2 regions of the Rhizobium sp. MHM7A genome follow, and region 1 is predicted to be linked to the other one. Evidence: predicted binding sites of a transcription regulator. Region 1 holds the regulator's gene; the other holds the start of a gene.

Region 1 (15,431 bases):
CTGAGGCGGGGATGGATGTTAAGGCGGCGAGGGTTCTTTCCGGGGCAGCGATGGCGTGCCATGTGATTTGCCCCTCACCCTAACCCTCTCCCCGTTCTGACGGGGAGAGGGGACGTGCCCCGCGAGAGGCTCGCGGTGGACGGACAGGGTGCGGCATATCCCATTCGCCCCGTTTATGGGGAGAAGGTGCCGGCAGGCGGATGAGGGGCAGATCACACGTCACGACTTCAATGAAGCCACGCGCGCTACAACCGACCACCCATCTTTGCACGTTTCTGCAACGTGAGGTGGGCTGGTGATCGAACGTCGCTGTCTTTTGGAAGAAATCGGACAGCATCACTGAAAATTTAGGTGTGATATCAAAAACATAACCTGTCATAAATGTTTCACCGATTTGACATAAAAGGACGGTGCTTACAGCGCTAAGAGAGTCCCGCCGATGAAAAAAGGCAATGCGAGGGCCTCTCTACAGGCCGCATCACACAAGCCCAATGCCCGGGAGATTCAAATGAACACCTTCAAGCTCACCGTTGCCGCGCTCGCTGCAACTGCTGCTTTCGCTGGCACAGCCGTCGCCCGTGACCAGATTCAGGTTGCCGGTTCGTCCACCGTCCTGCCTTACGCAAAGATCGTTGCCGAGTCCTTCGGCGAGACCTTCACCAACTTCAAGACGCCAATCGTCGAATCCGGCGGCTCCAGCGCCGGCCTCAAGGAATTCTGCAAGGGCGTCGGCGAAAACACCATCGACATCGCTAACTCATCTCGCGCTATTAAGAAAAGCGAGATCGAAGCCTGCAAGGCAGCCGGCGTGACGGATATCCAGGAAGTCAAGATCGGTTATGACGGCATCGTTTTCGCGACCGATGCCGGCAACCCCGATGTCGCTTACGTTCCGGCCGACATCTACAAGGCCCTCGCCGCCCAGGTCGTCGTCGACGGCAAGCTCGTCGCAAACCCCTACAAGAAGTGGTCGGAAGTCAACCCGAAGCTTCCGGCTGTTGATATCGCCGCTTATATCCCGGGCGAAAAGCACGGGACTCGCGAAGTCTTCGAGGAAAAGGTCTTGGCAGCTGGCTGCGAAGCATCGGGCGCTGCAGAAGTCATCAAAGCCGCCGTTTCGGACAAGGCCGCTCAGGGCAAGGCCTGCATCGCAGTCCGTAAGGACGGCGCTGCAGTCGACATCGACGGTGACTACACCGAAACGCTGTCTCGCATCGCTGCCAACAAGACCGCGGTCGGAGTATTTGGCCTTTCCTTCTACGAAAACAATGCCGACAAGCTGAAGGTCGCCACCGTGAACGGTATCGTTCCGTCCACCGAAACGATCGCCAACGGCACCTATCCGGTTTCCCGCCCGCTGTTCTTCTACGTCAAGAAGGCACATCTCGGCGCTGTTCCGGGCCTGAAGGAATACGTCAACTTCTTCGTATCCGACCAGATGATCGGCCCTGACGGCCCGCTCGCCGAATACGGCCTCGTTGCCGCTCCGGATGCCGAGCGCGAAGCGATCCGCAAGGACGTCGAAGCTGGTAAGGCCATGTAATGACTTTGCCGGCGCGGTGCTTCAAGCCCGCGCCGGCATTGCTTTATGCCCCTGCGTGCCGGCTTTTTCGCTGCAGGGTTTTCCTTCTCCAATGATTGGAAGCTGAAGGCAGGCTGATGCAGCCGCCGGGCTTATTGGGGCTTCGGGCCTGGGGACGTAACGAATGAGCACATCCGTCATACTTTTGTGCCTTGTGGTGATCGGCGCCGCCGCCTATCTGGTGGCGCGCAGCCGTGCCGCAGCACTTGCCGGAGGCAGGTCCTCCGCATTGCATTCACGGCCGGCCTATTACGGCGCCTATGCCGCGATCTGGGCTGTTCTTCCTGCCCTCATCGTCCTCTGCGTCTGGCTCTCCGTCAGCCCTGGAATTGTCCAGTCCTCGGTTCGCGACGCCTTCCCTGCCGACGTCAAGGCGCAGGCCTCGGTCGAGCAGGATCTGAGCTACTCGATGGTAGCGACGGTTGCGCGCGGGCTGACGATGCTCACTCCCGACGAGGTAGCGGCAGTGTCCACCGACCCGGCGGCGCTGCAGGCCAAGCTCAGCGAAAAGGGCGTGCCGCTCGCCGGCCAGCCGCAGCCTTACATGGTCGAAGCCGCAAAGACGCTCAATTCGATGAGCATGACGAGCCGGCTTGCCATGACAGCGGTGGTCTTCGCTCTCGCCGTTGCCGGCGCTTTCTATGCGCTGCGCGCCATCGCGCCCCGTTTCCGCGCCCGCAACCGCGTCGAGCGCGTCATGCTATGGGGGCTGCTGCTGGCCTCGTCGATCGCCATCCTGACGACGGTGGGCATCGTGCTGTCCATGCTGTCCGAAGCCGCGCGCTTCTTTGCGGTCGTTCCCGCCAACGAATTCTTCTTCGGTACCGTCTGGGATCCGCGCTTTGCCGGCGCTGGCAGCTCGTCCTTCGGCCAGTTCGGCCTGATCCCGCTCTTGCTGGGCACGCTTTATATCGGCCTTGTCGCCATGCTCGTTGCCGTGCCGGTCGGCCTTTTCGCCGCCATCTATATGGCCGAATATGCCTCGCCGAAGCTGCGGGGCATCGCCAAGCCGCTTCTCGAAGTGCTCGCCGGCATTCCGACGATCGTCTACGGCTTCTTCGCCCTCGTCACCGTCGGCCCGTTCCTGCGCGATTTCTCCGCTCAGATCAGCGGCCTGCTCTCCGGCAATTATGCGAGTTTCATCCAGGCGCAGAGCGTGCTGACAGCCGGTATCGTCATGGGCATCATGCTGATCCCCTACGTTTCCTCGCTGTCGGACGACATCATCACCGCCGTGCCGCGGGCCCTGCGTGACGGTTCGCTCGGTCTCGGCGCCACGCGCTCCGAAACCATCAAGAAGGTTGTCCTGCCGGCGGCTCTCCCCGGTATCGTCGGGGCGTTGCTGATGACCGCCTCGCGCGCCATCGGCGAAACCATGATCGTCGTGCTGGCCGCCGGTGTCGCCGCCCGCATCCAGATCAATCCCTTCGAGCCGATGACGACGGTGACCGTGAAGATCGTCAACCAGCTCACCGGCGACCTTGAGTTCACCTCGCCGCAGACACTGGTTGCCTTCGCCCTTGGCATCACGCTGTTCTGCATCACGCTTTGCCTCAACATCTATGCGCTCTACATCGTGCGCAAATATCGGGAGCAGTACGAATGACGAATATTGTTTCTCCCGTCGCCGGAACCATTTCCAAGGCGCCGCCGCGCCGCGATATCGGCATCAAACGCCGCTATGCCGCCGAGCGCCGGTTCCAGGCCTATGGCATCGCCGCCATCGCTTTCGGCCTCATCTTCCTCTTCATCCTGCTGTGGACGGTGATCGGCAAGGGCTACACGGCCTTCCAGCAGACGTCGATCACCCTGCCGATCGAATTCGCCGAGAAGACGATCGACCCGAACAACAAGCGCGCGACCGACCCTTCGGTGCTGATCGCCGCCAACTATCCGGTTCTGCTGCGCGATGCGATCGTCAAGCAGCTGAACATCAATGCATCCAGCCGTCCCGATGTGCGTGAGGCCACGGCCATGCTTTCCAAGGGCGCGCCGATCCAGCTGCGTGACATGGTGGTCGCCGATCCTTCGATCATCGGCAAGACCGTCAACGTCACGCTGCTCGCTGATGCTAATATCGACAGCGCCAACAAGGGCCAGATCGACCTTTCGGTCGAGGAGAAGAACCGCAAGGTCAGCGACAAGCAGGTCGGCTGGATGAACGAGCTGAAGGCGAGCGGTGCGCTGACCAAGGAGTTCAACACCGGTCTCTTCGTCAATGGCAACTCCAGCCGCCCGGAGGCTGCCGGCCTCGGCGTCGCCCTCATCGGCTCGCTGTATCTGATGCTGATCGTGCTGGTTCTGTCTCTGCCGATCGGCGTGGCAGCCTCGATCTACCTCGAGGAGTTTGCGCCGAAGAACAAGCTGACGGACCTGATCGAGGTCAACATCAACAACCTCGCCGCGGTTCCGTCGATCGTCTATGGTCTGCTCGGCCTCTCCGTCTTCATCAACTTCATCGGTCTGCCGCGCTCGGCTTCACTGGTCGGCGGCCTGGTGCTGACGCTGATGACCCTGCCGACGATCATCATCGCCACCCGCGCCGCACTGCGCGCCGTGCCGCCCTCGATCCGCGCTGCAGCCCTGGGCCTCGGCGCTTCGAAGATGCAGATGGTGTTCCACCATGTCCTGCCGCTTGCCATGCCCGGCATCCTCACCGGCACGATCATCGGTCTGGCGCACGCGCTCGGTGAAACCGCGCCGCTGCTGTTGATCGGCATGGTCGCTTTCGTCGCCAATGCACCGACCACGCCGCTCGATCCCTCGACGGCGCTGCCCGTGCAGGTCTATATGTGGGCGAACGAGGCGGAACGCGCCTTCGTGGAGCGTACTTCGGGTGCCATCATCGTCCTGCTCCTGTTCCTGGTTGCCATGAACATGGGTGCCATTCTCTTGCGTCGTCGCTTCGAGCGCCGCTGGTAAACGGAGTTAAACATCATGAACATGTTGACGGAAGCTGCAGTTGAAAAGGCGCTGGATCAGAAGATGAGCAACGTCCCGTATAAGATGATCGGACAGGATGTCTCCGTATACTACGGCGAGAAGCGCGCGCTTTTCGATGTCAACCTGAACATCCGCGAAAACACCGTAACCGCCCTGATCGGTCCTTCCGGCTGCGGCAAGTCGACCTTCCTGCGAAGCCTCAACCGCATGAACGACACGATCGAGGGTTGCCGCGTCACCGGCAAGATCACGCTGGACGGCGACGACGTCTATGATCCGGATATCGACGTCGTCGAACTTCGCGCCCGCGTCGGCATGGTTTTCCAGAAGCCGAACCCGTTCCCGAAGTCGATCTACGAAAACGTCTCCTACGGCCCGCGCATCCATGGTCTCGCAAAGTCGAAGGCCGATCTCGACCAGATCGTCGAGACCAGCCTGCAGCGCGCCGGCCTCTGGAACGAGGTCAAGGACCGCGTGCACGAGTCCGGCACCGGCCTCTCGGGCGGCCAGCAGCAGCGCTTGTGCATCGCCCGCGCCGTTGCCGTCAGCCCGGAAGTCATCCTGATGGATGAGCCCTGCTCGGCGCTTGACCCGATCGCCACCGCCAAGGTCGAGGAACTGATCCACGAGCTGCGCGAGAATTACACGATCGTCATCGTCACCCACTCCATGCAGCAGGCCGCGCGCGTTTCGCAGCGCACCGCCATGTTCCACCTCGGCAACCTCGTCGAGGAGAACGACACCGACAAGATGTTCACCAATCCGGACGATCCACGTACCCAGGACTACATCATGGGTCGCTTCGGCTGATTGCGGCGATCCGAAGCCTTCCCGTTATTCGAGGACAAAGCCCAATGGCATCGACACATATTTATTCTGCCTATGATGATGATCTGAAGTTCCTGTCCAGGCGGATTTCCGAAATGGGCGGCCTGGCCGAACAGATGGTCGCGGAATCCGTCCGGGCGCTGGTCAACGGCGACACGGCGCTGGCGCAGAAGGTCATCTCCGACGATGTGATCCTTGATCACACCGAGCGCGAAATCGGCGACAAGGCGATCGTCACCATCGCCCGCCGCCAGCCGATGGCCGCAGACCTGCGCGAAATCATGGGTTCGATCCGCATCGCCGCCGATCTCGAACGCGTCGGCGACCTCGGCAAGAACACAGCCAAGCGCGTCATCGCCGTGCAGAGCACCGGCGTTCCCCGCAAGCTCGCCCGCGGTCTCGAGCACCTGTCCGAGCTGGCGCTGGTCCAGCTCAAGGAAGTGCTCGACGTCTATACGACGCGCGCCGCCGACAAGGCGACCGCCATCCGCGAACGCGATAACGAGATCGACGCGATGTACACGTCGCTGTTCCGCGAGCTGCTGACCTACATGATGGAAGATCCGCGCAACATCACGAGCTGCACGCATCTGCTCTTCTGCGCCAAGAACATCGAGCGCATCGGCGACCACGCCACCAACATCGCCGAGACTATCTACTACATGGCAACGGGCGCCCAGCCGGAAGGCGATCGCCCCAAGGATGACAGCGCCAACACTGTCGGCGCCGCGACGGAATAATCGTCACGAACCAGCGGACCGGGCCAGCCGCCCGGACCAACCACTTGCGTGCGCGCCCGTTCGGGGCGCGCAAAGAGGTCGCAGCCAATTTCTGAAGATGCGCAGGACGCCTGCTTAATCGCCCCGGTTTAAGGCTTTTGCGCGAGGAGACGGACACGCATGATCCCGAGAGTCGCAGTTGTTGAAGACGAGGAAGCCCTGAGCGTACTTCTTCGCTATAACCTGGAAGCGGAAGGCTTCGAGGTCGATACCATCCTGCGCGGCGACGAGGCCGAAATCAGGCTTCAGGAGCGCACGCCCGACCTTCTGATCCTCGACTGGATGCTGCCCGGCGTCTCCGGCATCGAACTCTGCCGGCGCCTGCGCATGCGGCCGGAAACCGAGCGGCTGCCGATCATCATGCTGACGGCGCGCGGCGAGGAGAGCGAGCGCGTGCGCGGGCTGTCCACCGGCGCCGACGATTACGTCGTGAAGCCGTTCTCGACCCCCGAACTCGTCGCCCGCGTCAAGGCGATGCTGCGCCGTGCCCGCCCTGAAGTGCTGTCGTCGGTGCTGAAATGCGGCGATATCGAGCTCGATCGCGAAACCCATCGCGTCCACCGCAAGAGCCGCGAGGTCCGCCTCGGACCGACCGAATTCCGCCTGCTGGAATTCCTGATGTCGTCGCCAGGCCGGGTCTTTTCCCGCTCGCAGCTGCTCGACGGCGTCTGGGGCCACGACATCTATGTCGACGAACGCACCGTCGACGTCCATGTCGGCCGCCTGCGCAAGGCGCTGAATTTCTCCAACATGCAGGACGTCATCCGCACCGTCCGCGGCGCCGGTTACTCGATGGAGGCCTGAGGTTGAGGAGAGTGCATGTGGCCGGCGCTCCCGCCCGTGCAGCGGTTCCCAGGCCCTTCATCGCACCGGCGCTGGGTATGAGCCAGCACGGCCTCACCTCGGTCATCCAGGCACCACCTCTCCTCCGTCATCCCAGGGCTTGACCCTGGGATCCATGCGGCTGGCGCTGCGGGAGGAACGATGGCATTCAGCTGCAGGGAAGTTATCGAAGCCGAGTGCCTGTTGTGGATCCCAGGGTCAAGCCCTGAGATGACGGAGTGTGGGTTGGCGTTCTAGCCTAACGCCCGCTGATGCAGCTTGTGAAGCGGCGCTTTTGCCGCAAATTCATCGCGCCTGCGAGGGCTGTGCGTCTCGGCGCCACCTCTCCATCGCGCCTGCAGAGCCAACCTGTCCAGGCACCATCTCCCCTCCGTCATCCCAGGGCTTGACCCTGGGATCCATGCGGCTGGCACTGTGAGAAGCGCGATAGCATCGAACTGCAGGGAAACAATTGAAGTGGTGTGCTTGGTTGTGGATCCCAGGGTCAAGCCCTGGGATGACGGAAAGTGTGGTCGGCTTTGCTGCCAAACACAAAGGTCGCTTCCCCACTCCGATCATAAAAAACGGGCCACTCGGCCCGTTTTTTTGTCCGTGGATGCAGCCCGCTCAACTTGCCCGTGCAGCCGCCCGGCGCCGTTCGTTGACCGGCTGGTAGGCAAGCTTCTGATGATAGCCGCAATAGGGTGAGTTGTCCGGGGACTCGCAGCCGCAGAAATGGAAGTCTTCCTTCAGCGGATCGCCGACCGGCCACTTGCAGGTGCGTTCAGTCAGCTCCGTCAGGCCAAGGCGGCGGGAAATCGGCACGACTACGTTGCCGGCCGGCACATATTCCATCTCCTCGACCGCATCGACCTCGATCTCTTCCTTCAGCATCGTTGCGCCCTGCTGGCGGGTAACGGTGCGGGTGGTGATCCGGGAGGCGTAGTTCGGCGCACGCGGCGCTGAAGTCTGGCGCTTCGGCGTGCGCGCCGCTGTGGCTGTGCCGCCGGCCTTGGCACGGCCGGGAAGGCTCAGCCGGTGCACCTTGCCGATGACGGCATTTCGGCTGACCCCGCCAAGCTGCGCCGCGATCTGGCTGGCACTCAGTCCTTCCGACCAAAGCTTCTTGAGTTTCTCGACCCGCTCGTCTGTCCAGTTCATGCCCTGTCTCCACCTTTTGCGTTGGTGATGGCAGAATCCCTCACCGTTGTCCCGGAAGCCTCCGAAACAAGAAACGCCTGATCAATTTTGGTGACTAGTTCCGCCGCATGCAGTCTAGTAATTGAACTTTAACCTAGTGTGAGGCTGACTCCGTGACAAGAGTCGCGGGAATCCGGATGAATCGAATTTCAAGTTTTCCCCAACTTGCTGCCTCCGCGTGTCATTTCTGCAATAATGCCTGTTGAAGGCCGGAAACGCCCCTGTACTAGCTTGCTGCATGCGCTAAGGCCGCAGTTTTGTTGACATTGCAGCGCGAAAAGGAAATAGTACCGCTTGCCGCCGAAAGGCGGCATTTTTAATTTGTCGGGCTTGGTGTCTTTAGCCGGAGTCCGGGCATGACAACATTGGGAGACCCGCGCCATGGCTGAAGCCGCGCCGCTTTATGACACCTATTCTCGCGCCCCGCTGCGGTTCGAGCGAGGCGAGGGCGTATGGCTGATCACCGAAGGCGGCGAGCGTTATCTCGATTTCGGCGCCGGCGTCGCCGTGACATCGGTCGGCCACAGCAATCCGCACGTTGTCGCAGCGCTGAAGGAGCAGGCCGATAAGGTCTGGCACCTCTCCAATATCTATGAGATCCCCGGCCAGGAGCGCCTCGCCAAGCGCCTGACCGACGCAACCTTTGCCGACAAGGTGTTCTTCACCAATTCGGGCGCGGAGGCGCTCGAATGCGCCGTCAAGACGGCGCGCCGCTATCAGTTCTCCAAGGGCCACCCCGAGCGCTTCCATATCATCACCTTCGAAGGCGCCTTCCACGGCCGCACGCTCGCGACGATCGCCGCCGGCGGCCAGGAGAAATATCTCGAAGGCTTCGGCCCTAAGGCGCCGGGTTTCGATCAGGTGCCCTTTGGCGACATCGATGCCGTCCGCGCCGCCGTTACCGATGCGACGGCAGCAATCCTGATCGAACCGGTGCAGGGCGAGGGCGGTGTGCGTCCTGCAACCAACGAGTTCATGAAGGCGCTTCGCCAGATCTGCGACGAAAAGGGCCTGCTGTTGATCCTCGACGAGGTGCAGACGGGCGTCGGCCGCACCGGCAAGCTCTTCGCCCATGAATGGTCCGGCATCACACCCGACATCATGGCCGTTGCCAAGGGCATCGGCGGCGGTTTCCCGCTCGGAGCCTGCCTTGCCACCGCGGAGGCCGCTTCCGGAATGAAGGCCGGCACGCATGGTTCGACCTATGGCGGCAATCCGCTTGCCATGGCCGTTGGCAGCGCCGTGCTCGATATCATTCTCGCGGATGGTTTCCTTGAGCATGTGCGCGACGTGGCGCTCGTCTTCCGTCAGGGGCTTGCCTCGCTCAAGGATCGTTATCCCGACGTGATCGAGGATATCAGAGGCGAGGGGCTTCTGCTCGGCGTCAAGGCTGCGGTTTCCTCCGCCGAACTGCTGCAGGCGATCCGCGCCGCGCACCTGCTCGGCGTGCCGGCGGGCGACAACGTCATCCGCCTTCTTCCTCCGCTCGTCGTCACTGCCGAGGAAGCCCGCGAAGGGCTCGCGCGCCTCGAGCGCGCCGCCGAGAGCATCCGCGCCTCCAAGGTCAAGAAGACGGCTTGAAAGGATCGCCGCCTTCGGGCGCACGACAGGTAAGAACATGGCTCCCAAACATTTCCTAGATCTTTCGGCGGTCACATCAGCCGACCTCAGAACCATCATGAACGACGCGCTCGCCCGCAAGCAGGCCTTCAAGGCCGGCAAAGACGACAAGCCGCTCGCCGGCAAGATGCTGGCGATGATCTTCGAGAAACCGTCGACGCGCACCCGCGTCTCCTTCGACGTCGGCATGCGTCAGCTCGGCGGCGAAACACTCTTCCTTTCGGGCACCGAAATGCAGCTCGGCCGCGCCGAGACGATCGGGGACACCGCCAAGGTGCTGTCGCGTTATGTCGATGCAATCATGATCCGCACGACCGAGCATTCGCGCCTGCTGGAGCTTGCCGAGCACGCGACCGTGCCTGTCATCAATGCGCTGACGGATGATACCCATCCTTGCCAGATCATGGCCGATATCATGACCTACGAGGAGCACCGCGGCCCGATCAAGGGCAAGACCATCGCCTGGACCGGCGACGGCAACAATGTGCTGCATTCGCTGGTCGAAGGCGCCGCGCGCTTCGGCTACCGCATGAACATGGCCGTGCCCCTTGGTTCGGAGCCCAAGGATCACTATCTGAACTGGGCCCGCAATGAGGGCGCCGAAATCATGCTCTGCCATGATGCCGACCGTGCGGTCGCCGGCGCCGATTGCGTGGTGACCGATACCTGGGTCTCCATGAATCAGGAACATCGGGCCCGGGGTCACAACGTCTTCCAGCCTTATCAGGTCAATGCGGCCTTGATGGCCAAGGCCGGCAATGATGCATTGTTCATGCATTGCCTGCCCGCTCATCGCGGTGAGGAAGTGACGGACGAGGTGATCGACGGCCCGCAATCCGTGGTCTTCGATGAGGCGGAAAACCGTCTTCATGCGCAGAAGTCGATTCTTGCTTGGTGCCTGGGCGCGATCTGAACCATAATCGGAAGCCTGTAAGTCACGGACTTGCGGCCGCGCGAGCGAAGGGCACGCTGACCCTTTGCTTGAGAACTAGGAGTGAATGCCATGGCAGAAGCTGCAGCCGCCCTCGGCCAGTTCGATTTCGCCGGCGATGATCATGTCGTCCCCTTTCAGGTGGAGGGTCTGGATGTGCGCGGTCGCGCCGTCCAGCTCGGGCCCATGCTCGATGCCATTCTCGAGCGCCATCACTATCCCGCGCCCGTCGCCCGGCTGCTTGCCGAAGTGGTCGTGCTGACGGTGCTGCTCGGCACCTCGCTGAAGTTCGACGGCAAGTTCACTGTGCAGACCAAGGGCGACGGCCCGGTCGATCTCCTCGTCGCCGATTTCTCGACGCCTGACAACGTCCGTGCTTATGCCCGTTTTGACCGGTCGCTGCTCGACAAGGCCGTCGCATCAGGCGAGACCGAGCCGGAGCAGTTGCTCGGCAAGGGCGTGCTCGCCTTCACCATCGATCAAGGCAAGTTCGCTCAACCCTATCAGGGCATCGTCGCGCTCGATGGCACCTCGCTCGAAGAGATTGCCGGTGTCTATTTCCGCCAGTCGGAGCAGATCCCGACGCGCGTGCGCCTGGCTGCGGCCGAACTCTTGGACCGTGACGACGCCGGCAAGCCGCGCCATCGCTGGCGCGCCGGCGGTCTCGTCGCCCAGTTCCTGCCGGAGGCGCCGGAGCGCATGCGCCACCCCGATCTCCACGGCGGTGACGGCGACAACGGCGACCGCCCCCATGGCGAGGACGACGCCTGGGTCGAAGCGCGTTCGCTTGTCGAGACCATCGACGCCGATGAGTTGACGGATCCGCAGGTCGGCACAGAACGGCTCTTGTTCCGCCTGTTCCACGAGCGCGGCGTGCGCGTCTACGAACCGCGCGCCGTCTTCGACCGCTGCAGCTGTTCGCGGGAAAAGATCGGTAACGTGCTGAAGGGCTTCACCGCCGAGGAGATCGAGGCCAGCCAGGAAAATGGCGAAATCGCCGTGACCTGCGAATTCTGCTCGACCACCTATCGCTTCCAGGCGGCCGAGCTTCAGCCGGCGGAATAACATCGGTCGCGCGCAGCGCGCGAAAAAAATGGCATTGCAGCGGCACCGTGGCTCGACTTTCGGTAGTTACTGTGCGCCTATTCCCCAACTGGTACTTTGGGGTGGGCCTTATGCGCTTTTTATATTTCGTACTCGCATTAACGGCTGCGATGCCACGAATTGGCTTGGCTGACGAGACAAACCAATGGAAAGAGATCGGCGATTGGAGCGTGGCTGTCGATCCGACCTTAGACAATGGCTGTTTTGTTCTGACTTCCTTTGATGACGACACCATTTTTCGTCTTGGTTTCAATCTCCGGAAAAAGGACAACCCTTTTTACATCATGCTCGGAAATCCAAACTGGAAATCCCTGGAGAAAGGGAAGCGCTATCCCCTCGAACTCTCGTTAGGCGAGTATAAATGGACGGCTGATGCGACAGGTCTGGATCTCCCTGGCTTCAAATCATTATGGATTGATTCCAAGGATCCTGACTTGATTGCGGAGTTTGCGGGTAAACTGAGTTTCCGCGCCAGCTTTAGAGGAAAGCAGATTGTAGCCCTCGGTCTGAAAGATTCCGCCAGGGCAGCGGATGAGTTGCTCGCCTGCCAAAAGGCGGTAAACGATGCGGTCGCAAAACAGCCAGCACCGCCGCAATCTAAAGATCCGTTCGAAGCAAAGCCAGGTACTCAGGCCTCGGATCCTTTCGATCTTTAGTAGATTGATAATTGGGCAAGCCTGGGATCCACGGCTGTGCGACCAGATCGATCTTGCATCCCCCAGGTATTGGTCGGCGCCGGCACGCGGATGAAGGGGCAAGGCTCCGCAATCTGGGTCGCACGTCCACCAGAACGTTCTGCTACTTTGCAGTGATGAGTAGCATTTTCTACGCTACGCGTTCAATTAAGCACGCGTAGCAGACCCGGCGAATCCAGCGAGAAGGCGGGGATGTCGACGTCGAACAGCTCGCCTTCATCCGTTTCCATCTGGTAATGGCCGAACATCAGCCCTGACGGCGTGTCGAGCGGGCAGCCGGAAGAATATTCATAGGTGTCGCCCGGGCTGAGCCGCGGCTGTTCGCCGACGACCCCCGGACCGGTCACCTCGTCCACCTGTCCGTTCTGGTCGGTGATGTTCCAGTAGCGGTTGACCAGGCGGACAGCGACGCCGGAATTGTTGCTGATAACAATCCGGTAACCCCAGACATAGCGATCGTCTTCCGGATCGGATTGCTCCTCCAGATAGAACGGTTCGACCACGACTTCGATATCTCTTGTGAGGGCGCGATACATGCCTTGCACCTTAGTCAAGATATGTTACCCGTATCTTATAAGAAGGGCCTGCCCGTCAAGAAACGGAACGTTGATCAGCGGTCAAATGCTCATGATCGAATGGTTTTCGATCGTTAAGCCTAATTGCCAGCGTTAATTTTACTTCGCAACGCCGGCGCGGGTGAACTTGTTCCCGCAGATGGGCGGCCGGATTTGCATGAAGCCCGGCCGCCATTGTCGTCGGTCAGCCCGAGACCTTGGCGAGTGCCCGCGCGAAATCCTCGATCAGGTCTTCCGTGTCCTCGATGCCGGCCGAAAGGCGCACTGTGCCCGGAGAAATGCCGAGTTCGGCACGCGCTTCTTCCGTCAGGTTCTTGTGCGTCGTCGTCGCCGGATGGGTGATCAGGCTCTTGCTGTCGCCGAGATTGTTGGAAATCTTGATGATCTCGAGCGCATTCTGCAGGGCGAAGGCAGCTTCCTTGCCGCCTTTCAGCTCGAAGGCAACAAGCGTCGAGCCGCCGGTCATCTGACTGGCGATGATGTCGGCCTGCGGGTGATCCTCGCGCCCGGGATAGATCACCTTGGCAATCTTGTTTTGGTCGGCCAGGAAGTCGGCGATCCTTGCTGCATTCTCAGTCTGCTGTTTCACCCGCAGCGGCAGCGTCTCGATGCCCTTCAGAAGTGTCCAGGCATTGAATGGCGACATGGCCGGGCCTGTGTGGCGGAAGTAGTCGTGCAGGTTCTCGTCGATCCACGCCTTGTCGGCGAGCACCACGCCGCCCAGGCACCGGCCCTGGCCGTCGATATGCTTGGTGGCGGAATAGACGACGATATGGGCGCCGAGTTCGAGCGGCTTTTGGAAGAGCGGCGTTGCGAAGACGTTGTCGACCACCACCTTGGCGCCGATCTGATTGGCGAGTCTGGCGACGCCTGATATGTCGATCACCTCGAGCGTCGGGTTGGTCGGGCTTTCCAGGAAGAACACCTTGGTGTTCGGCCGGATGGCCTTCTCCCAGTTGGCGAGATCGCGGCCGTCGACCAGCGTGCATTCGATCCCGTATTTCGGTGCCAGCGTTTCCACCACCCAGCGGCAGGAGCCGAACAGAGCGCGGGCGGCGACGATATGGTCGCCCGCCTTGACCTGGCAGAGGACGGCGGCGGTGACGGCCGCCATGCCGGAAGCGGTGGCGCGGGCGTCTTCGGCGCCTTCCAATGCGCACATGCGCTTTTCGAACATGTCGTTGGTCGGGCTGCCGTAGCGGGCGTAGATGAAGCCGTCCGTTTCGCCCTTGAAGCGGGCTTCGGCCGCTTCCGACGTCTCATAGACGAAACCCTGCGTGAGATAGATTGCCTCGGACGTTTCGCCATATTGCGAACGCAGCGTGCCGCCATGGACGAGTTGGGTTGCCGGGCGCCAGGTCTTGCTCATGCCATCACCTTCACATAACAAAAAAACCGGCCGCAAAAGCAGACCGGTTTCATAACCCGGTCTTTTTAGCCACTTGTTTAACGTGGCTGCAAGCCGACCGGCCAAATCACCACGGGATAATTCTGCAATACTGCTGTTAGCTGCTTGCGTCAATTCCCCGAGTTTGGTTTTGTCGGCGCAAAAGATGGATGGGGCATGATGGCTCGCGACACTGGAATTCTGGCGGACCGCGCGATTTCGGCGCTGTTTGAAACGGGGCGTCTTATCTCCGAGCGGGAGCTGGACCGCGATCAGATCCAGCCGGCAAGCCTCGACCTTCGCTTGGGCGCAAAGGCCTTTCGAGTGCGCGCCTCGTTCATGCCCGGCCCCTCGCATCTGGTGTCGGACAAGCTCGACCGGCTGAGCCTGCACGTGATCGACCTTTCCCAGGGCGCGGTGCTCGAAACCGGCTGTGTCTATATCGTGCCATTGATGGAGAGCCTGGCGCTGCCGGCCGACATGTCGGCCTCGGCGAATCCGAAGAGCTCGACCGGAAGGCTCGACATCTTCACCCGCGTCATCACCGACTACGCCCAGGAATTCGACAAGATACCGTCAGGTTATTCCGGGCCGCTCTATCTGGAAATCAGCCCGCGCACCTTCCCGATCGTCGTGCGCCGCGGCTCGCGCCTCTCGCAGATCCGATTCCGCGTCGGCCAGTCCGTGCTCGGGGAGCCGGAACTTCTGAAGCTGCATGAAAGCGAGACGCTCGTCGCTAGCAAGCAGCCGAACGTCTCCGGCGGCGGCATCGCGCTTTCGATCGATCTCTCCGGCGACAAGGACGGCCTGATCGGCTATCGCGGCAAACACCACACCGCCGTCGTCGATGTCGACGAAAAGGACCAGCACGACATCTTCGATTTCTGGGAGCCGCTTTACAGCCGCGGTCGCAACGAACTGATCCTCGATCCCGACGAATTCTATATCCTCGTCTCGCGTGAGGC
Region 2 (15,431 bases), on a different contig from region 1:
AGAAGGCTGCGCCCAGGTGCAGGGTTTTTTACTCGGCAAGCCGGATATCGAGCCGAGCATCAAGCTCGCTGCCCGCAAAAGCCTCCTATCCTCGACGGCCGATGCTGGCGCGCTGCCGATACCGTGGAGGCGACCGACGCGCCTTGCCTGTGAGTAATCTCGGTCAGAGCGCCTTGGCGTTTTCCAGCAGCCGGCGGATATATTCCAGCGTCAGCTCGCGCTCGAAGCCGCGAAAGCCTTTGAACAGCGCCAAGTCCGCCTCACGCGCCGTCTCGATCGCCTGTGCCTCCATGGCACGGGCCATCGGCGTGAGGAAGATCAGCTGCGCCCGCTTGTCGGAGGGATGCGGCCGGCGTTCAATCAGCCCGTCGCGAACCATGCGCGAAAGCGTATTGGCCATGGTCGCCTGCTCGATATCGACTCGATCGAGAAGCTGTTTCTGGGTCAGCCCGTCCTCGGCCCAGAGCTCCAGCAGGATGGGAAACTGACCGGGAGAGAAACCAAGCCCGACTGCCCGCTGCTGAAGCGAGCGGGCAAAACCCTTCGCCAGCTGGCTGGCAAGGTAAGCTCCCGAATCCATGCGGTTAAATCCCATGATTGCAAGTTAGGCTCAAAACTGTGCCGGAGACAATGCAGCAAATCGCATAGGACGCTCCAAAAATGTTAGCCGCGATCAGTGCTTCGCAGGCCCGGAAAACAAAAGTCGCCATGACCTGGAGGTTGGCCATGGCGACTTTAAAATGGGGACAAAGGCCCGGAGAGGGGGATAAGGCCTTTGTCCAAGCCTGATGCGGCGGGGGACAAGCCGGTTATCAGACCCGCGACGCGATCAATAGCGTCGGTAACATAGATTTGTAGCTACGAATGTGGTTTTTCAAGGGTCACGGTACGTTACAAATCGGTAACAGTTCGGTGAGCAGAAATCCTTTCCGCTCCTGGCGCATCGAACTTTATATGGACCTCGTTCAGTGCCCGCGCTATCCATGCACGCATGAAAAAAGGCGATCACCTCTTCCTAGTCGATGGTTCCGGCTTCATCTTTCGGGCGTTTCACGCATTGCCGCCGCTGACGCGCAAGTCCGACGGCCTGCCCGTGGGCGCCGTTTCCGGTTTCTGCAACATGCTGTGGAAACTTTTGAGGGATGCGCGCAATACCGATGTCGGGGTGACGCCGACCCATCTTGCAGTCATCTTCGATTATTCCGCCAAGACCTTTCGCAAGGATCTCTACGACGCCTACAAGGCGAACCGCTCGGCGCCACCAGAAGAGCTCATCCCGCAATTCGGCCTCATAAGAGAGGCGACGCGTGCCTTCAACCTGCCCTGCATCGAGACCGAGGGGTTCGAGGCCGATGACATCATCGCCACCTACGCCCGTCAGGCCGAGGCCGCGGGCGCCGATGTCACCATCGTCTCCTCCGACAAGGATCTGATGCAGCTCGTCACACCGAATGTCCACATGTATGACAGCATGAAGGACAAGCAGATCGGTATCCCCGACGTCATCGAGAAATGGGGCGTGCCGCCGGAAAAGATGATCGACCTGCAGGCGATGACCGGCGATTCCGTCGACAATGTCCCCGGCATTCCCGGCATCGGCCCGAAAACGGCTGCCCAGCTCCTCGAGGAATATGGCGATCTCGACACGCTGCTCGACCGCGCCACCGAGATCAAGCAGGTCAAGCGCCGTGAGACGATCCTTGCCAATATCGAAATGGCGCGGCTTTCGCGCGAACTCGTGCGGCTGCGCACCGACGTGCCGCTCGATCTCGATCTCGACGCGCTGGTGCTGGAACCGCAGAACGGCCCGAAGCTGATCGGCTTCCTCAAGACGATGGAATTCACGACGCTGACGCGACGCGTCGCCGAAGTCTGCGACTGCGATGCGAGCGCCATCGAACCGGCTGTCGTCCCTATCGAATGGGGCGACGCAGCCCGTGGTCCCGATCTCGACGCGGTCGAGCCGGAACCCGTTGCCGGCGGCATCCCAGAGGTTTCGGGCGAATCGGTGCCCGTGCCGCCGCGCGCAAAGGCGAAGGCCGGCGTCGAAGGTGCTTTTTCGCCCGCCGATCTTGCCAAGGCGCGTGCCGAGGCCTTTGCGACGCTGCCGTTCGATCATGCGAACTATGAGACGATCCGCGATCTGGCGACGCTGGACCGATGGATCGCCGATGCGCGCGACACCGGCCTGATGGCCTTCGATACCGAAACCACGTCGCTGGATGCGATGCAGGCCGAACTTGTCGGTTTTGCAATGGCGATCGCCGACAATGTCACCGACCCCACAGGCACGAAGATTCGCGCCGCCTATTTGCCGCTCGCCCACAAGAACGGCGTCGGCGATCTGCTCGGCGGTGGCCTGGCCGAAAACCAGATCCCCATGGATGATGCCTTGCCGCGGCTGAAGGCATTGCTGGAGGACGAATCGGTACTCAAGGTCGCCCAGAACCTGAAATACGACTACCTCCTGATGAAGCGCTACGGCATCGAGACGAAGAGTTTCGACGACACGATGCTGATCTCCTATGTGCTCGACGCCGGCACCGGCGCCCACGGCATGGACCCGCTCTCGGAAAAGTTCCTCGGCCATACGCCCATCCCCTACAAGGACGTGGCGGGCAGCGGCAAGGCGAACGTCACCTTCGACCTCGTCGATATCGACCGCGCCACCCATTATGCTGCCGAAGACGCTGACGTGACGCTGCGCCTCTGGCTGGTCCTGAAGCCGCGGCTGGCGGCGGCGGGGCTGACCAGCGTTTACGAGCGGCTGGAGCGGCCGCTGTTGCCGGTGCTGGCGCGTATGGAAGCGCGTGGGATCACCGTCGACCGGCAGATCCTGTCGCGCCTGTCTGGCGAACTGGCCCAGGGTGCGGCGCGCTTGGAAGACGAGATCTACCAGCTCGCCGGCGAGCGTTTCAATATCGGTTCGCCGAAGCAGCTCGGCGACATCCTGTTCGGCAAGATGGGCCTTGCCGGCGGCAGCAAGACGAAGACGGGACAATGGTCGACCTCCGCCTCGGTGCTCGAGGACCTTGCCGCTGCCGGTTTCGAGCTGCCGCGCAAGATCGTCGACTGGCGCCAGCTGACCAAGCTGAAATCCACCTATACAGACGCGCTTCCCGGCTATGTCCATCCGGAAACCAGGCGGGTCCATACTTCCTATTCGCTGGCTTCGACGACCACGGGGCGCCTGTCCTCGTCCGAACCGAACCTGCAGAACATTCCGGTGCGCACCGCTGAAGGCCGCAAGATCCGCACCGCCTTCATCTCGACGCCGGGTCGCAAACTGATCTCCGCGGACTACAGCCAGATCGAACTGCGCGTGCTTGCCCATGTGGCCGAGATCCCGCAGCTGACCAAGGCCTTCGCGGATGGTGTCGACATCCATGCCATGACGGCCTCGGAAATGTTCGGCGTGCCGGTTGAAGGCATGCCGGGCGAGGTGCGCCGCCGCGCAAAGGCGATCAACTTCGGCATCATCTACGGCATCTCGGCCTTCGGTCTCGCCAACCAGCTCTCGATCGAGCGGTCGGAAGCCGGTGACTACATCAAGAAATATTTCGAACGTTTCCCCGGCATCCGCGACTATATGGAAAGCCGCAAGGCGATGGCGCGCGACAAGGGTTATGTCGAAACGATCTTCGGCCGGCGAATCAACTATCCCGAAATCCGCTCGTCCAATCCCTCCGTGCGCGCCTTCAACGAGCGTGCGGCGATCAACGCGCCGATCCAGGGCTCGGCGGCCGACGTCATCCGCCGGGCGATGATCAAGATGGAGCCGGCATTGGCCGAAGCCGGCCTTGCCGAGCGCGTTCGCATGCTGCTGCAGGTGCACGACGAACTCATCTTCGAAGTCGAAGACGAGGATGTCGAAAAGGCGATGCCGATCATCGTCTCGGTCATGGAAAACGCCACTATGCCAGCGCTCGAAATGCGCGTGCCGCTAAAGGTCGATGCCCGCGCCGCCAGCAATTGGGACGAGGCGCACTAATCGCCTCGACAAAAAAAGCGAAGATTTTTCCACTTTACACAAATCGTTGAAATGGCAGCAAATTGTCTCGGAAGGCCGTCTCGGAATGGTACGGCCGGAAGGAACTTATTAACCTTCCTTTTCTATCCCGGTACGGTCGTAATTCGTTAGGCATGAGTGAGTAGCGGACGCATGCGTTTTCCCAGAACCAATTTGACCGATGCCGCGGAATTTTCCAGCGGGCTTGAAACGGAACTTCAGGAGGAAATTGCAGGCGAAAAGCCCGCCGCGCCGATCTGGCAGAGCAACTTCTCGCTCGCGCCGAACGTTCGCTTCACCCGCACGCCCGAAACGCTGATCAGCCGCCGCCGCCCATCGAACGAGCCTGTTCGCGGCGAACCGCAATCTGAACAGCAGGCAATACGGATCGAGCCGGTCGCGGTCGACGTCCCCTTCGACATCTATCTGCCGGAGCCCGGCGAACTTGCCGCAGCGCCGGCTCAGACGATCGAGACGCCGCAACCGCCGGCCGCCGCGGTGGAGGCTTCCCCCCTGCGCGCCGCTTCCGAACTGTCGTCGATTTCCGATTTCGCCTTCTGGGAAGTCATGGCCTTCGAAGAAGGCGAACCCGTGCGGGCGCCCGCGATCGTTCTTCCGAAGATCGAGACCGCGCCCGAATCGATCACCTCCCTGTTCCGCGTCATGGAATGGCGTCCGGGCGCGCTGAAGCCCGCCCCGTCGGCATCCCGCCCGACCCAGCCGCCGGCTGCCACGACCGCGCCGGTGGCTCCGCGCCCGCCGGCGGCGATTTCCCTGGAAAAGCCGCCGCGGGCTCGCGAGGCGACGATCGCGTTGGCGCCCCAGGCCGCACGCCAGGCCACTCCAATGCCTCAGGTCACGCCGGTGCTTCAGGCCGCCCCGATGCTACAAGCCGCCCCCGCGCCTCGGCCGACGCCCCCGGTCGCTGCGGTCCTGCCGTCGCCGCGCCTAGCGACGAGGCCGGAAAAGGTCGATGCATCAGGCTATGAATTCCCGCCGCGTGCTCTCCTGCAGGAGCCGCCCGAACGTCTCGGTGAGATCATGTCGCAGGAGACGCTGGAGCAGAATGCCGGTCTTCTGGAGAGCGTGCTTGAGGATTTCGGCATCAAGGGCGAGATCATCCATGTCCGTCCGGGCCCCGTCGTCACCCTCTATGAATTCGAGCCGGCGCCCGGTGTGAAGTCATCGCGCGTCATCGGCCTGGCCGACGATATCGCCCGCTCGATGTCGGCGCTTTCGGCCCGCGTCGCCGTGGTCCCCGGCCGCAACGTCATCGGCATCGAGTTGCCGAATGTCACCCGCGAAACAGTCTACTTCCGCGAGATGATCGAGAGCCAGGATTTCGACAAGAGCGGCTACAAGCTGGCGCTCGGCCTCGGAAAGACCATCGGCGGTGAGCCTGTGATCGCAGAGCTCGCGAAGATGCCGCACCTGCTTGTTGCCGGCACCACCGGCTCGGGCAAATCGGTCGCCATCAACACGATGATCCTGTCGCTGCTTTATCGCATGACGCCGGAGCAGTGCCGGCTGATCATGGTCGACCCGAAAATGCTGGAACTCTCCGTCTATGACGGGATTCCGCATCTCCTGACGCCCGTCGTCACCGATCCGAAGAAGGCGGTCATGGCGCTGAAATGGGCGGTGCGCGAGATGGAGGAGCGTTATCGCAAGATGTCGCGCCTCGGCGTGCGCAACATCGACGGCTATAACGGCCGCGTCTCACAGGCGCGCGAAAAGGGCGAGACCATCCATATCATGGTCCAGACCGGCTTCGATAAGGGAACAGGTGCGCCGATCGAGGAAAGCCAGGAACTGGATCTTGCGCCGATGCCCTATATCGTCGTCATCGTCGACGAAATGGCCGACCTGATGATGGTCGCCGGCAAAGAGATCGAGGGTGCGATCCAGCGTCTGGCGCAGATGGCGCGTGCCGCGGGTATTCACCTGATCATGGCGACTCAGCGCCCTTCGGTCGACGTCATCACCGGCACGATCAAGGCGAATTTCCCGACTCGCATTTCATTCCAGGTCACCTCGAAGATTGACAGCCGCACCATCCTCGGCGAGCAGGGCGCCGAACAACTGCTCGGCCAGGGCGACATGCTGCATATGCAGGGGGGCGGACGCATCGCCCGCGTCCATGGTCCCTTCGTCTCCGATGCTGAAGTGGAGAAGGTCGTTGCGCATCTGAAGACGCAGGGCCGCCCCGAATATCTCGACACCGTGACCGCCGACGAGGAGGAAGAACCGGAAGAGGAAGAGGCCGGCGCCGTTTTCGACAAGAGCGCCATGGCTTCCGAGGATGGCAACGAGCTTTACGAGCAGGCGGTCAAGGTGGTCATGCGCGACAAGAAGTGCTCGACCTCCTACATCCAGCGCCGCCTCGGCATCGGTTACAACAGAGCCGCTTCACTCGTCGAGCGCATGGAGAAGGAAGGCCTCGTCGGGCCGGCCAACCATGTCGGTAAGCGCGAGATCGTCTCCGGACGGGGCGACGGGGATTGATAGGGCACGGGGTGCCCTACGCACTCCGATTCATGTCCGTAAGGCTGCCAGCCGCACCGTCTCGCTGACGAATTCGGTCTTGCCGCCGGTATAGAAATCCCGATCGCCGCCGGCCTCCACAGCCAAGCGGCGTTTCAGCTCGGCATAGGCCCGGGCTCTTTCCGGGTGATCTCGGAGATAGTCGCGAAACCGGATGCGCTCCCGGTGGGCGCGATTATCCGGGCCGCAGAGATAGAGCTTGAACCCATCATCATCATAATCGCGGGTGAAGCCCCATCGTTTCTCGCCTCTATCACCGTGGAAGACGAAATCGGTCGCGCGCATGATCTTGATTGCCATCGGCAGAACCTCGTCTGAGATCATGACGACATCGAGGTCGATCTTCGGCTTGGCCGCCAAGCCGGGCACCGACGTGCTGCCGATGTGATCGATGGTAAGCACGACCTCGCCGAGCAACGCAGATATCTCGATGCTGACTTCAGCAAAGAGCCGCGGCCAGCAAGGGTCGTAATCGACGACTTTGATGGCGCGCATCCTGCTGCTCTACTGTGTCGAGTGCACTTCGGCCAGTAACCCGTCCAGGATTGCGATCATCTTCTGCTCGGCTTCTTCGAGCGAGCCGCTATTGTCGAGTTCCGTCACGTCGTAGTCGCCACGCACGGTGAGCGGGCCGCGGGCAAGCCTGGCCATGATGTCCTCATGTGTCTCGCGCCCGCGCGCTTCCAGCCGGCTGGCGAGCACTTCGGGGCGGGCCGTGACATTGATGACCTTCAGTCGCGGGAAAGCGGCCTGGAAGCGGTGAAGCGCCGAGCGTGAGCCGTTGGCCACGACGAGATGGCCCCTTGATAGCGCCACCGAGACCTCGGCGGGGATTCCGTATTTCAGGCCGTGCGCTTCCCACCAGACGGCGAAGGATCCTGACTGCTCCATGGCTGCAAAGCCTTCGAGCGAGACGGAAAGATGATCCTCGCCGCCGGCATCGCGATGGCGTGTGATGACGCGGCGGGCGAAATGCACATTGTCGCGGCCGGAAAAACGCCGCGCAGCGAGGTTCATCAGCGTGTCCTTGCCGGCGCCGCTCGGCCCGACGACGACGACCATGATGCCGCGTTCGGCTCCGGCTGCCGCATGGGGTTCGTGCGGGGTCATGCGACACGGCGTCCCTGGCGCCAGACGGAGCGTGTCACCGGCACGCCATGCGAGCGGTGGACGCGGACGAGGTCGGCACGAAGTCCGGTCGCGATCCGGCCCCGATCGTCGAGGCTGACGGTGCGAGCAGGAGTCGAAGTCACCATTGCGATCGCTTTCGGAAGAGTGATGCTCTCCACCTCGTCTGCGAGGATGAAGGGTGCATGCAGCAGGCTGAGCGGCACGTAGTCGGACGACAGGACGTCGAGCACGCCCATTTCGGCGAGGTCGCGGGCGGCGATGTTGCCGGAATGGGATTTGCCGCGAACGATGTTGGGCGCGCCCATCAGCACGCTCATGCCGTGCTCGTGCGATGCCCGGGCGGCATCGAAGCTTGTCGGGAACTCGGCAAGGCGGACGCCATTATCGATCGCCTCGTCGACGTGGGAAAGCGTGGCATCGTCATGGCTTGCGACCGTGATGCCGCGCTCGGCACAGACCTTGGCGATGGCGGCGCGATGCGGCGTCGAGTTGCGCGCCGATTCCGCCTGTCGTTTGGCGACGAACCGGGCGAAGGCTTCATTGCTCAGGCCCCGCTTCTTCTGATAGTAGAAGATGTACTGATCCATCGTCTGGAACTGGCGCTGCCCCGGCGCGTGATCCATCAGCGAGACCAGCCGCACATGCGGGTCGTTTTCGAAATCGGCAAAATGTTCGAGCACGTTGTCGGCCGACACTTCGCAGCGCAGGTGGATGAGGTGCTCGGCGCGTAGCCTGCCTTCCTTTTCGGCCGACTGGATGGCGTCAGCCATCTCGCGCATCTCGCCATGTTCGAAACCGCCGTCCTCGTCCGCGCCCATGCGCAGGCAGTCGAAGACCGTCGTGATGCCCGATGTGACGATCTGCGCGTCATGCGCCTGGACGGCAGCCGTCTTGTGCCAGCGGATGCCCGGACGCGGCTGATAATGGCCTTCGAGATGGTCGGTATGCAGTTCGACGAGGCCGGGAATAATGTAGTCGCCTTCAAAATCTTCGCCGGCTACCGAACTGCCCTCGGAGATGTCAGCGATCTTGCCGTCGCGTATGAGGATCGATCCTGAGAGGATGTCGTCCTCGAGAACGATGCGGGCGTTGGAAAAGACGGTCTCTTTACTCATATCGTCAGGTCTTTCAGCTTTTGGCGCCGCTGAGCGGCAGCCAGGAATGAACTTTGAATGGGGCGCCGCGCGTCTCCTCGGTAAAGACGGCAAGGCCGGAAATCGAAAGCGGCCGGCCGATGAAACCGGCAAAACGCTCAGTCAGGATCGCCTTCATGACATCGGCGCGCTCGGCGGGTACCTGGCCGCTCAGGGTCATGTGAAAACCGAAATCCTCCATGACGTAAGGATAACCCCAGCGATGCAGATTTGCGCGCTGGCTTTCGCTGAGCTTCTCCGGGTTGCGCCGCGCGATGTCGGCATCGGAGAGCGCTGCGCGAAAGGGCTCGAAGGATTTTACCACCTTCGCGGCGAAATCCTGAAGTGGTTGATGAAGAGAGCCGGGAACAAGGGCAAAAAATCGGCCGAGCTGGCCGAGCACGAGTTCGGGAATCTCGAAGGCCGGCGTGCGCGCAGCAAACTCTTCGGCAACCGCCATCAGATCCTTCTCGGTGACGGAGGCGGCGAGCGAAAACGGCGCCTTGATCGTGGCGTGAAAGCCGTAGCGGCGCGGCTCGGCGGTCAGCTCGAACTGTTCCGCGGCACCGAGCATCTCATGTTTCGGTGCAGGATAAGTCTCGCCCGTAAAGGCGTCACGACCGAGCCAGAGCGAGGCCGCGCCGGTCAGGGGATCATCCTTCGGCGGCGAGAAATAGAGAGCGTAGCGCAAGGCTGTTATCCTGGGGATCGTCGAGATGGGGAGCGCAATGTGCAGTGATTTGGCGGCGAACCGCAAGCAGGCTCCCCGGCTAAAAGATTTCCGTGACAGAATGATGATGCGGCAGCTCTTCAGTGGTTCTTTTTGCCCATCACGCGCGAGCGCAGCGCATTCGAGAGATTGTCGAAGGCAAAGACCACCAGGAGGATCAGAAGCACCATATAGGCGACCTTGTCCCAGTCCGAATTGGTCTTCATGGATTCCAGCAGCTTGAGGCCAATGCCGCCCGCACCGACCGCACCGATCACGGTCGCCGAGCGGGTATTCGATTCCCAGAAGTAGAGCGATTGCGAGATGAAGACTGGCAGAACCTGTGGGATGACGCCGAAACGTTGGACGGCGACCGGCGCCGCACCCACCGACTTGACGCCCTCGCGTTGCTTGTCGTCGATGTTCTCGAGCGCTTCGGCGTAGACTTTTCCGAGTGCGCCCGTATCGGTGAAGAAGATTGCCGCGATCCCTGGAAGCGGCCCGGGGCCGAAGGCACGGGTGAAGAACAGTGCCCAGATCAGCATGTCGATCGAGCGCAGGAAATCGAAGAGCCGTTTCGTGCCCCAGTTCACGGCGCGGCTGCGCATGATGTTGCGCGCGCCGATGAAGGCGAGCGGGAAAGCGACCAGGGTGCCGAACAGCGTGCCGACAAAGGCCATGACCAGCGTCTGCATCAGTTTCGACAGGATGTCGCCGTGCTGCCAACTCGCATTGTTGAGGAAGTTGTCGAACGCCAGCGATGCATTGGACTGATTGGCATCGAGCCGTTCGCCGGAGAAGATCAGGCCGATGACCTCGGGCAGGCTGCGGCCCCAGAAGGGCGATTGCGTATCGAAGAAGAAGTTCGCCCAGCCGAGAAAACGGCGCTGCACATAGACCTGGCTAGTTCGAATTTCTGCCTGTCCGGCAAAGCCGTAATAGACATTCACCTTGTTGTCGTCCTGGTGCATCTGGGCTGGCGCATTTGCGGGCATGGAGGCGCGGTCGCGGGTGATGGTCACGGGATAGAGCTTGCCGTCGATATAGACATCGACGCGGCTCGGGCTTACTTCCAGCCGGTCGGCGTCGCTGCCGAATGTGACAATGTATCTGCTCCCGTCGGCACTAGGCTTCAGCCAGTCGATATCGGCGCCTTCGGGATACTGCCGGCGACTTGTCCATTGGGGAACGACCTGATCGTTCTGGAAACGCAAGCGTGGCTGGGCACGCCAGGAATACCAGTCCTGGACATAGATCGCCGCACGGTCCCAGTTGCCGTTCACGAAAGTCGGAATGACGTTGAAGAAGGCGAAGCAGAAGCCAAGATAGATGAGGACTGCCGCCGAAATGAGGAGGAGACCCCAGCGCTGCATGAAGCTGCGATGGAAGACATCCGGATAGGCGGTCAGCAGGCGGTTGCGCTCGGCGGTGTCGAGGGTCAAGACAGAGGACATCACGCTGCTCCCCTGCCGAATTCGAAGGACTGCTTGCCGATCAGCCGGCGGCGCAGCCAGGCGGAGAACTGGTCGACGCAGATGACGGTGATCAGCAGCAGGATGATGATCGCGTAAGTCTTGGCGGCATGGTCGCGACCAATCGACAGGCTGAAGACCTCGCCTATGCCGCCGCCGCCGACAGCGCCGATAATGGTTGAGGCACGCACGTTGATCTCGGTGCGCAGCAGCGTATAGGAGACGAAGTTCGGCAGCACCTGCGGCAGGATGGCGAAACGCACACGCTCGATCCATCCTGCGCCGACTGCGCGCAGGCCCTCATCCGGCTTCATGTCGGCGTTCTCGACGACTTCGAAGAACAGCTTTCCAAGCGCGCCGACGGTGTGGACCCAGACCGCGATGATCGCCGAGATAGGCCCGATCGACAGGATCGCCGCGAGCAGGCCGGCGATGACGATTTCCGGAAAAGCGCGCATGATTTCCATGATGCGCCGCACGATCCATCGGGTTACGCCTGCACCGACGAGGTTGGTGGAAGCGAAAAAGCAGAGCATGAACGCGCCGCTTGCGCCAAGAATGGTGGAGACGATGGCGATGTTGAGCGTGATCGCGAGCTGGTAGAAGAAATTCGGAATGTAGAAACTGTCGGTGATCCAGACGCGGTCGCTTGTATAGTCGTATTTTATCGAACCGTCGGAAAAGGGCGACGGCAGGTCGAACATGGCGCGGAAGATCTCCAGCGGGCTGTCCGGCACAAAACTCTTCATGAAATCGAAGAAATAGGGAAGGCGTTCGAAAAACTTGCCCGAATTCGCGCTGTTGGCGAAGTCGAGCGAGGCGCCGAGGATGATGAGGAAGACCACGATTGAAACGATGGTGTAGATCCGCCGCGTTCGAACTTGGCTCTGATAATGATCGAGGATGGTGCGGGAGCTCTCCTGCAATCCGTTCAGAGAGTTCGCGCCGGCCGAGTGCGCCATATCTGGCTTCCTTTTTGGAAAACGGCGGCACCATCATAATGCCGCCGCAAGACTGTTCAGACTGAGGATCAGCCGCCGATCACGGCCTTACGGGCGTCGATGATTGTCTGGTAGAAGCTCTGGTCCACCGGTGCCCAGTCAACGTAGCCGCCGCCGGTGAACGATTCGAAGCAGCTCTTGTCGGTCTTCGGCAGCTCGGCGAAGTAGGCGGTAACCTTCTTCTGGAGATCGGCCGGCAGCTTCTGAGAAACCATCAGCGGACCGTTCGGGATGAGCGGCGACTTCCAGACCTCGACGATATCGTCCATGTCGAGCAGGCCCTTGGCGACCATCTGGTGTAGGTTGCCGGAGGTGTAGCCCTGCGCCCACTCGCCCTGACCGGAACCGAAGGTGGTGCCGACGTCGAACTTCTTGTCGAGAACGCCGAGAACGAGGTTCTCATGGCCGCCGCCGAAGCCGGTTTCAGAGAAATACTGCTTGACGGGAGCGCCGGTGTCTTTCGGAAGGGCAACGTTAGGAACGAGGTAACCGGAGGTGGAGTCGGGATCGGCGAAGCCGAGCTTCTTGCCCTTGGCGTCGGCGAGCGTCTTGATGCCGGAATCCTTGCGGGCAACCATGATCGAATAGTAGCCTGTCGAACCGTCGGCCTGCTTCGTGGTCAGAACCGGGGTAACGGCGTTCGGATCTTTGATATAAACCGCGGCGTAAGAGGCAGCGCCCATGACGGCGAGGTCAATCGTGCCACCGAGCAGGCCCTGGATGACGCCGTTGTAGTTCGGCGATGGGAAGAGCTGGACTTCGGAAACACCGGTGGCAGCGGTCAGGCCCGGCTTGACGCACTCGGTGCGGCGAACCTGGTCGGCCTCGTTTTCACCGCCATCGAGTCCGATGCGGAGTACCTTGACGTCCTGTGCGGCGGCATTGCCGGCGAGGGCGGCTACGGCGATGGTTGCCATCAGGATATTGCGGAATGCAGACATGGAAGTCTCCTTTTGTGACGTGGCTTGTCAGTTGGTTCTCCGGCCGTTGTCCCGTCGGCCGGAAACGGTTCAATGCATGGCGGCGGCTTTGGCCGTCATGCCGGATGATGCGATTTCGGGGCGACGAGTGGATTCAAGGCTGGTCGAGGTCACCGTTTCGTCGATGCCGGCGCCGTCCTTATCCGTCCCGTAGATTTCCTTGACAGCCTCCGCGGTCAGCTCCGAGGGCTTTCCGTCGAAGACGACGCGGCCACCGGCCATGCCGATGATGCGCTCACAGTAGTTGCGGGCGGTGTCGAGCGTGTGCAGATTGGTGATGACGGTGATGCCCTCGCGCTCGTTGATATCGCGCAGCGCATCCATGACGATCTTGGCGTTCAGCGGGTCGAGCGAGGCGATCGGCTCGTCGGCGAGAACCATCTTCGGGTTCTGCATGAGCGCGCGGGCAATCGCCACGCGCTGCTGTTGTCCGCCGGAAAGCGTGCCGGCCGGCTGCAGCGCCGTCTGCTCAATGCCGAGGCGTTCGAGCGCGGCGATGGCGTGAATACGCTCCTCGCGTGTGAAGACGCTGAGCAGGCTCAGAAGCGTCGAGCGGTGATTGAGCCGGCCGAGCATGACATTTGTGAGAACATCAAGGCGCGGCACCAGGTTGAACTGCTGGAAGATCATCGCACAGTCGCGCTGCCAGTTGCGCAGCGCTCGGCCACGAAGTCCGGAGACTTCGACGCCGGCAAAGTGAATCGAGCCGGAGCTCGGCTCCTGGAGCCGGTTGATCATGCGCAGGAGCGTCGACTTGCCGGCGCCGGAGCGGCCGATGATGCCAACCATCTGACCCTGAGAAATCTCGAGTGTGACGGCGTCGACTGCGAGTTTGTTTCCGAAACGACGTGTGACATCCTTCAGCGCGAACATCATGCTCTTCCCCTGCATTCCGGGCCTTTATCAGGATCGCATTAGTCCCGCTTGATGACCCTCAGATGTCATATTTGTGTAAGTCTTGTCACATTTCCTGGCGCTCGTATCGGAGGTTTAGCCGCCGTAGCGGGAGAGGAAATCTTCCGCGCTCAGGTTGCGAAAATCCTGGAGTGCCAGGCGCAGCCGGTCATGTTCCCAATCCCACCAGGCGAGTTCGTCCATGCGTTCTCCTAGCGCCTTAGAAAACCGATCGCGGATCAGCCGGGCCGGGACGCCGCCGACGATCGTGTAGGACGCGACGTCTTTCGATACGACGGCACCGGCGCCTATCACCGCGCCGTTGCCGACGCTGACGCCCGGCAGGATCGTCGCCCCATGGCCGATCCAGACGTCATTGCCGATCGTCACGCGATTCAAGCGCCGCCAGGCGAAGAAATCCTCCTCCATGTCGCCGTCCGGCCAGTAATCTGCGGCGCGATAGGTGAAATGGTGCAGCGTCGCGCGCCAGGTCGGATGGTTGGTGGCGTTGATGCGAACGGCGGCGGCAATATTGACGAATTTGCCGATCGTCGCGCACCAGATGGAGCCGTCCTGCATGATGTAGGAATAGTCGCCGAAGGTTACCTCGCTGATGCGGCAGCGTTCCGAGATTTCGGTATAGCGCCCGAGGGTGGAATCGCTGACGGATGCAGTCTCGTCGATATAGGGCTCAAGGCCCAGCTTCCGGTTCATGCAGCGATCTTTCGTGGAGAGAACTGCTGGACATCGAGGATGCGGTCGGCGACGGCTTCGCGCACTTCCTCGTCGTGGAAGATGCCGAGGAGAGCAACGCCCGCCCGCTTCTTTTCGGCAATCATGCTGACGACGACGGCCCGATTTCGTGCATCGAGCGACGCTGTGGGTTCGTCGAGAAGCAGGATCGTATGGTCGGTGATGAAGCCGCGCGCGATGTTGACCCGCTGTTGTTCTCCGCCCGAAAAGGTAGCGGGCGGAAGCTGCCAGAGCGCTTCGGGCAGGTTGAGTTTGGCGAGCAGGGCACCGGCCTTTTCCCGCGCCGCCATGGCCTGTTCGCCGCGTGCGACAAGCGGCTCGGCCACTACGTCTATGGCCGCGACACGCGGGACGGTGCGCAGGAACTGGCTGACATAGCCGAGCGTATGGCGCCGCACGTTGAGCACGGTGCGCGGGTCGGCCGAGGCAAGATCGACGATGCGCCCGTCGTGGTGGACGAGGATCTGCCCGGTATCGACGGCATAATTGCCGTAGATCATCTTGAGCAGCGAGCTCTTGCCGATGCCAGAGGGGCCGCCGAGCACGACGCATTCGCCTGACGACACAGAGAAGGCGACGTCGGAGACGACGGGCAGCCTGATGCCGTCGCGCAGGTGCATGGTGAAGCTTTTCGAGACTTCGGAAACGACGAGGGGCGTGGCCATGATTGTTCTTTCCTGGTTTCTAACGATGGCTCAGACCTGCAGGATCGAGGAGACGAGCAGCTGGGTGTAAGGCTCCCGCGGATCGTCGAGAACACGATCTGTCAGACCGTGTTCGATGACGCAGCCATCCTTCATCACCA

What was found. The regulator PhoB, encoded in region 1, activates phosphate uptake and scavenging genes when phosphate is short. The targets are predictions, from matches to a motif close to TGTCATNNANCTGTCAT.
Region 2: the regulator PhoB is predicted to act here: its motif matches at 13,919-13,935, upstream of phnC (phosphonate ABC transporter ATP-binding protein).

The regions. Positions count from the first base shown of each region.
Region 1 is NZ_VCHT01000010.1:60,699-76,129, forward strand. Features, by position in the region: gene phoR (phosphate regulon sensor histidine kinase PhoR) at 1-4, shown strand, start outside; gene FFR93_RS27025 (substrate-binding domain-containing protein) at 509-1,543, shown strand; gene pstC (phosphate ABC transporter permease subunit PstC) at 1,707-3,188, shown strand; gene pstA (phosphate ABC transporter permease PstA) at 3,185-4,504, shown strand; gene pstB (phosphate ABC transporter ATP-binding protein PstB) at 4,520-5,335, shown strand; gene phoU (phosphate signaling complex protein PhoU) at 5,380-6,093, shown strand; gene phoB (phosphate regulon transcriptional regulator PhoB) at 6,253-6,936, shown strand; gene FFR93_RS27055 (GcrA family cell cycle regulator) at 7,582-8,115, opposite strand; gene FFR93_RS27060 (aspartate aminotransferase family protein) at 8,536-9,735, shown strand; gene argF (ornithine carbamoyltransferase) at 9,773-10,687, shown strand; gene FFR93_RS27070 (Hsp33 family molecular chaperone) at 10,778-11,770, shown strand; gene FFR93_RS27075 (hypothetical protein) at 11,881-12,465, shown strand; gene apaG (Co2+/Mg2+ efflux protein ApaG) at 12,648-13,040, opposite strand; gene FFR93_RS27085 (O-succinylhomoserine sulfhydrylase) at 13,264-14,448, opposite strand; SAM riboswitch at 14,493-14,571, opposite strand; gene FFR93_RS27090 (2'-deoxycytidine 5'-triphosphate deaminase) at 14,644-15,431, shown strand, end outside.
Region 2 is NZ_VCHT01000005.1:269,599-285,029, reverse strand. Features, by position in the region: gene FFR93_RS19635 (EAL domain-containing protein) at 1-157, shown strand, start outside; gene FFR93_RS19630 (MarR family transcriptional regulator) at 164-580, opposite strand; gene polA (DNA polymerase I) at 992-3,991, shown strand; gene FFR93_RS19615 (DNA translocase FtsK) at 4,163-6,514, shown strand; gene FFR93_RS19610 (GrpB family protein) at 6,545-7,048, opposite strand; gene phnN (phosphonate metabolism protein/1,5-bisphosphokinase (PRPP-forming) PhnN) at 7,058-7,663, opposite strand; gene FFR93_RS19600 (alpha-D-ribose 1-methylphosphonate 5-triphosphate diphosphatase) at 7,660-8,799, opposite strand; gene FFR93_RS19595 (DUF1045 domain-containing protein) at 8,813-9,508, opposite strand; gene phnE (phosphonate ABC transporter, permease protein PhnE) at 9,628-10,980, opposite strand; gene phnE (phosphonate ABC transporter, permease protein PhnE) at 10,980-11,960, opposite strand; gene phnD (phosphonate ABC transporter substrate-binding protein) at 12,029-12,940, opposite strand; gene phnC (phosphonate ABC transporter ATP-binding protein) at 13,010-13,852, opposite strand; gene FFR93_RS19570 (DapH/DapD/GlmU-related protein) at 13,970-14,587, opposite strand; gene phnL (phosphonate C-P lyase system protein PhnL) at 14,584-15,291, opposite strand; gene phnK (phosphonate C-P lyase system protein PhnK) at 15,322-15,431, opposite strand, start outside.